DNA from 2 places in the Loigolactobacillus backii genome. Region 1 is predicted to be linked to the other one. Evidence: a T-box and tRNA genes for the amino acid it is inferred to sense, from the RefSeq annotation. Region 1 holds a T-box; the other holds one or more tRNA genes.
What was found. The T-box of region 1 lies ahead of tyrS (tyrosine--tRNA ligase). A T-box ahead of a tRNA ligase gene usually reads a tRNA of that ligase, here a tRNA-Tyr.
Positions count from the first base shown of each region.

Region 1 (3,244 bases):
CGTTCTGAAATAAGAAACCTAGCAGTCGAAAGTCTGCCGCGAACGCAATCACAACAAGAAAATTATCTAATTTGGGTAGGCGGCGGCCTTGTGCTTATTGCAATCGGCTTAGGTTGGTATAAACGTCGACCTGATAAGAATTAGTTTCTTTAAAATCTGCATCTAGATAGAATTAATTGAAAAACGAGTAAGTAAAAATCGGTACTAGTAAAATTAGTTTGTAGTAAAATGAAGTTGATTTAAAAGTTTTTAAGGAGGCCGATTATGAAAATTGGAATTTTAGGAGCTAGTGGCCAAGTTGGCACGGCTTTAAAAGAGAATTTAACGACGAATGGCTATACACCATTGCTTGGTTCAAGAAAGGCAACAGCCGATTACCAAACCAATGCCGATGTGGCTAAGGCTGCTGATTTACTAATCTTAGCGGTTCCTGGTCAGACAGTGCTTGATTTGGCCAAGCAGTTAAAGGCCGATTTGAAGGGTAAGATTTTGGTAGACGTGACTAACGCCATTACCAGTGACTTTTCTGGTCCTAAAACTTTCGCTGGCAAGTCACAAACCCAGTTACTTCAAGAAACTTTACCGGATACGGCAGTTGTTAAGGGCTTCAACCAAACAGGCTCTGCCAACATGATTAAGCCAGAGGGCAGCGTTCAATTCTTTGCTGGCGACGATCAGGCTGCAGTGAAACAAGTAACGGATTTGGCTAAGCAAATGGGCTTTGCGCCCCAGGCACTATCGTTGCAAGATAGTCCACTTCTAGATAGTCTAGGCTTCCTCTGGATTAAAGCGGCGATTCAGCTTAACAAGCAGCCTAATTTGAAATTCTACTTGAAGTAGTGAATCTAAAAAAGAGGGCCTATTAGCGTACCTAAACCGATTACGTCAATATTGATTATGGCCATTAAAAAGGACTGACTAATTGATTAATGCGTTCTGAGCGCCGGCTTGACAGGCACCACGGTGTAAGTTATAGTAAACTTAATTTCATAACGGACACAAAAAGTACAGTAGTGGCGTGACCAATCGTTCAGAAAGTTAGTGGTGGCTGAAAACTAACCGATGTTACAACGCGAATTACACTTTTTACGCGGATGTCACGGGTCATTTCGATAAAAATGAGGCGAGTGATAGCAGCAGCTATAACTTTGGGTGGTAACGCGGAAAAATTTTCGTCCCTGATCAAGTTTTTGACTTGGTTGGGGACTTTTTTTGTTAGTTATGATAATTTTAAACAGTATTAACGGAGGTTATAAAATGACGGAGAATATTATTGATGAACTTAAATGGCGGGGCGCCGTTAACCAAACGACGGATGAAGCTGGGTTGCGCGAATTAACGAGTGAAAAACAGATTGGTTTATACTGTGGCGTTGATCCAACCGGCGATAGCTTACATATTGGACACTTGATTCCGTTCATGATGTTGAAACGATTTCAACTAGCTGGCCACCATCCAGTGATTGTTATTGGTGGGGGCACCGGCGCAATTGGCGATCCATCCGGTAAAAATTCGGAGCGGGTTTTGCAAACGATGACCCAAGTTCAACACAATCAGGATCATTTATCCGCACAAATGGAAAAATTATTTGGCACGGATAATTTTCGGATTGTTAATAACTACGATTGGTTATCCAAACTTTCTTTGTTAGATTTTTTGCGGGATTACGGTAAATTATTTAACGTAAATACGATGTTGAATAAGGAGGTTGTGGCCAGTCGTTTGGAAGTTGGTATTTCGTTTACTGAATTTACTTATCAGATTCTGCAATCAATTGATTTCTTACACTTATACCGCCATGAAGACGTTCAACTACAAATTGGTGGCGCCGATCAGTGGGGAAACATTACGGCCGGAATTGATTTAATTCATAAGCAAGAAGGTGCTGACGCAAAGGCCTTCGCGTTGACAATTCCACTGATGTTAAAGGCCGATGGGACTAAATTTGGGAAGACCGCTGGTGGGGCAGTTTGGCTTGATCCGGAAAAGACGTCACCTTACGAATTTTATCAATTCTGGTTAAACCAAGATGATCGTGATGTTATTAAATATTTGAAATACTTTACTTTCTTGTCGCAAGAAGAAATTGCTGCCTTGGCCGATAAGGTTAAAACACAGCCAGAAAAACGAGAAGCCCAACGTCGTTTAGCCCAAGAAGTTACCAAATTTGTGCATAGTGAGGCTGCTGTTAAGCAGGCCGAGCATATTTCCGCAGCGCTTTTCTCGGGGGATTTAAAAGAATTAACTGCGGCGGAAATCGAGCAAGGTTTCGCGGATGTGCCATCAATGACGGTTTCAACAGAACCTAATAATGTTGTTCAGTTTTTGGTTGATACCGAGATTGAAAAATCTAAGCGTCAGGCTCGTGAGGACGTCACTAATGGCGCCATTACAATTAATGGTGACCGAATTCGGGATCTGGAATTCACTGTTGATCCTGCGGCTGCCTTTGATGGCCGCTTTGTGATTGTTCGCCGGGGTAAGAAACGTTATTTCTTGGCACGCGTGAAGTAGTTCGCTAATTTAGAGTAAAAAATAGGGTTGCTGGCAGAATTAATTTTGCCAGCAACCTTATTTTTTGGTAACGTGTTTGAAAATTGAGCTTCTGTAGTTAATTCGAGCACTAAACAGTCGCTTTCATAAATAATGGCTCTATACTTTTTCCTGTTGATAGTTTACAAATGGTAAACTATTAACAGGATTTTTGTGCAGAAAAAGAGCTCACAGCTCTCATCCAAAAATCTACCCACCACAAGTATCATTTGAAAGGATATGAGAAAACCGTGAACCCTATAGACAATCATATAAAATTTGCGCTCAGTATTAAAGACCCAAATGTCATTTTTTTCGATTATGGTTACGAATACAAACAAAACAGACGAATTAAAGTCTATCGCGCAACTGTCAAGACCGGCCTTGAACGTTGCCCCCAGTGTGGCTTTGATCAGTTCAATCATAATGGTCACTACCTTTCCCGGGTGACCTACCTAGCCGCCAACGCCAGTGAGCCGGTGTACCTAGAACTGCATAAAGAGCGCCTGCTTTGTAAAAACTGTGGGACTAGTGTGATGGCAACGACCGAGCTAGTTGATAAATATTGCAATATCTCCCGGGCAACTCGCCAAAAGATCTTTATGCATTTACAAGATGATCGGACCCAAAAGAGTATTGCTTGTGACAATAATGTCTCACCCAGTACTGTTTGTCGCTACCTAGATAAATATGATGATCTCTTTCGCCGGAA
Region 1 covers NZ_CP014873.1:112,150-115,393, reverse strand. The annotation lists gene AYR53_RS00475 (hypothetical protein) at 1-144, shown strand, start outside; gene AYR53_RS00470 (NADPH-dependent F420 reductase) at 265-840, shown strand; T-box leader at 988-1,183, shown strand; gene tyrS (tyrosine--tRNA ligase) at 1,258-2,514, shown strand; gene AYR53_RS00460 (ISL3 family transposase) at 2,784-3,244, shown strand, end outside.

Region 2 (3,244 bases), 180 kb from region 1:
ACCGACACAGGTAGTCGAGGAGAGAATCCTCAGGTGAGCGAGAGAACTCTCGTTAAGGAACTCGGCAAAATAACCCCGTAACTTCGGAAGAAGGGGTGCTGATCTAACGATCAGCCGCAGTGAATAGGCCCAGGCGACTGTTTATCAAAAACACAGGTCTCTGCTAAATCGTAAGATGACGTATAGGGGCTGACGCCTGCCCGGTGCTGGAAGGTTAAGTGGATGAGTTAGCGCTTCGGCGCGAAGCCCAGAAATGAAGCCCCAGTAAACGGCGGCCGTAACTATAACGGTCCTAAGGTAGCGAAATTCCTTGTCGGGTAAGTTCCGACCCGCACGAAAGGCGTAACGATCTGGGCACTGTCTCGACGAGAGACTCGGTGAAATTATATTACCCGTGAAGATGCGGGTTACCCGCGACAGGACGGAAAGACCCCATGGAGCTTTACTGTAGCTTGATATTGAGTGTTTGTACAGCTTGTACAGGATAGGTAGGAGCCGTTGAAGCCGGAACGCTAGTTTCGGTGGAGGCATTGGTGGGATACTACCCTTGCTGTATGACCACTCTAACCCGCGCCACTTAGCGTGGCGGGAGACAGTGTCAGGTGGGCAGTTTGACTGGGGCGGTCGCCTCCTAAAGAGTAACGGAGGCGCCCAAAGGTTCCCTCAGAATGGTTGGAAATCATTCATAGCGTGTAAAGGCATAAGGGAGCTTGACTGCGAGACTAACAAGTCGAGCAGGGACAAAAGTCGGGCTTAGTGATCCGGTGGTTCCGTATGGAAGGGCCATCGCTCAACGGATAAAAGCTACCCTGGGGATAACAGGCTTATCTCCCCCAAGAGTCCACATCGACGGGGAGGTTTGGCACCTCGATGTCGGCTCATCGCATCCTGGGGCTGTAGTTGGTCCCAAGGGTTGGGCTGTTCGCCCATTAAAGCGGTACGCGAGCTGGGTTCAGAACGTCGTGAGACAGTTCGGTCCCTATCCGTCGCGGGCGTAGGAAATTTGAGCGGAGCTGTTCCTAGTACGAGAGGACCGGAATGGACATACCGCTGGTGTACCAGTTGTGCCGCCAGGTGCAGCGCTGGGTAGCTATGTATGGCCGGGATAAACGCTGAAAGCATCTAAGTGTGAAGCCCCCCGCAAGATTAGATTTCCCATTCCTTTATGGAAGTAAGACCCCTGAGAGATGATCAGGTAGATAGGTTGGAAGTGGAAGTGCCGTGAGGCATGGAGCGGACCAATACTAATCGGTCGAGGACTTAACCAAGTCGGAAACAATGTTTCCGCGTAGTGTTCAAAGGTCAAAGAAAATAGAAGGTCCAGTTTTGAGAGCACAAAGTTCTCAGATAGTGGTGTGGTGACAATGGCAGGAAGGATACACCTGTTCCCATGTCGAACACAGAAGTTAAGCTTCTTAGCGCCGAGAGTAGTTGGGGGAGCACCCCCTGCGAGGGTAGGACGTTGCCATGCTATTTGTTTATTCCGGCTTAGCTCAGTTGGTAGAGCACCTGACTGTTAATTAGGTTGTCGTTGGTTCGAGCCCGACAGCCGGAGTTTTTCTGTGGAGAGTTGTCCGAGTGGCTGAAGGAGCATGATTGGAAATCATGTATGCGGGCGCAAACCTGTATCAAGGGTTCGAATCCCTTACTCTCCGTCACGAGATCTCGGCCCGTTGGTCAAGTGGTTAAGACACCGCCCTTTCACGGCGGTAACATGGGTTCAAATCCCGTACGGGTCACTTAATGGAGGTTTAGCTCAGCTGGGAGAGCACCTGCCTTACAAGCAGGGGGTCACAGGTTCGAACCCTGTAATCTCCATTTCTACGGTTCCATGGTCTAGTTGGTTATGACGCCTGCCTGTCACGCAGGAGATCACGGGTTCGAGTCCCGTTGGGACCGTTTATCATAATGGCTCGGTAGCTCAGTCGGTAGAGCAATGGATTGAAGCTCCATGTGTCGGCAGTTCGATTCTGTCCCGCGCCATTTATGGAGGAGTAGCGAAGTGGCTAAACGCGGCGGACTGTAAATCCGCTCCTTCGGGTTCGGTGGTTCGAATCCACTCTCCTCCATTTTTTATAATAGGGATATAGTTCAATGGTAGAATAGCGGTCTCCAAAACCGTTGATGTGGGTTCAACTCCTACTATCCCTGCCATTATGGCGGTAGTGGCGAAGTGGTTAACGCACCGGATTGTGGCTCCGGCACGCGTGGGTTCGATTCCCACCTACCGCCCTTGTTTTATTGGGATATAGCCAAGTGGTAAGGCAACAGACTTTGACTCTGTCATGCGCTGGTTCGAATCCAGCTATCCCAGTTAGCTTTTATGGGATTTGTTCCTTAAAGATGGCGGTATAGCCAAGTGGTAAGGCAAAGGTCTGCAAAACCTCTATCACCGGTTCAAATCCGGTTACCGCCTTTTATCTTTTAAGTGGTAATCTACAAAATGGCTTAATATGCCGGTGTGGCGGAATTGGCAGACGCGCTGGATTCAAAATCCAGTTCCTTCACGGGAGTATCGGTTCGACCCCGATCACCGGTATAGTTAATAGACTGATATTTTTGAAATAAAAATATTAGTCTATTTTTTTATTTCAAAAATTAAATCTGGTTTTATTAAATTAATTTAGACCATTTAAGTAAAACTAATCTTAGCGGCCGCTAAATCAAAGGTTGAGCCTGTATTGATTAATGCTGATACGACAAGTAAAAACCATATTCTGCTAAATTTAGTAGGTCGTCAATATTAGAAAGTTTTTATACACTTTAGCATGGATTTACCTTAGTTAATTATAAGTTCACCATTAGCGGATATTTTTAATGATTTATAATAGGGCGTTATAGAAGTGGGTATTCAATCGAATATGAACTGATAGCGCAGTATTTGATGCTTATGAGTTTGAAGCATAAATAAGCATCGGTTCAAAGGATCAGGCATTGGGTATTACATTTAATGTTTGTACTGCCGACAATTGTAGTCAGAACTGTTACGCCTGATGTTGTAAAATGTTAGGTGATAAAGGACCTAAATACGTAATTAATTAAGTCGTTAATGGATGAGCACCTTGTTAATGCCGCTTAACTAATTATGTGTAAAATTTACTAATTGAGGCGGATAAATTTTTGAGTTTAAGGTCACAAAAAAAGAGTTCAGGATTTTATTCCTAGACTCTTACCTAAGACTTTGCCTTAGTTTGTTTGTTCAAGTGTATAGGTTGTTTGGTGAAATTGTTGAATATTTGGTCCG
Region 2 covers NZ_CP014873.1:2,605,159-2,608,402, reverse strand. The annotation lists rRNA gene AYR53_RS12035 (23S ribosomal RNA) at 1-1,268, shown strand, start outside; rRNA gene rrf (5S ribosomal RNA) at 1,355-1,471, shown strand; tRNA gene AYR53_RS12025 (tRNA-Asn) at 1,483-1,555, shown strand; tRNA gene AYR53_RS12020 (tRNA-Ser) at 1,565-1,655, shown strand; tRNA gene AYR53_RS12015 (tRNA-Glu) at 1,668-1,739, shown strand; tRNA gene AYR53_RS12010 (tRNA-Val) at 1,746-1,818, shown strand; tRNA gene AYR53_RS12005 (tRNA-Asp) at 1,826-1,899, shown strand; tRNA gene AYR53_RS12000 (tRNA-Phe) at 1,911-1,983, shown strand; tRNA gene AYR53_RS11995 (tRNA-Tyr) at 1,989-2,069, shown strand; tRNA gene AYR53_RS11990 (tRNA-Trp) at 2,081-2,154, shown strand; tRNA gene AYR53_RS11985 (tRNA-His) at 2,160-2,232, shown strand; tRNA gene AYR53_RS11980 (tRNA-Gln) at 2,243-2,314, shown strand; tRNA gene AYR53_RS11975 (tRNA-Cys) at 2,346-2,416, shown strand; tRNA gene AYR53_RS11970 (tRNA-Leu) at 2,456-2,539, shown strand; gene AYR53_RS11965 (antibiotic biosynthesis monooxygenase family protein) at 3,187-3,244, opposite strand, start outside.
Region 2: it has a tRNA-Tyr gene. The T-box ahead of tyrS (tyrosine--tRNA ligase) is inferred to sense a tRNA for this amino acid. The anticodon was not compared.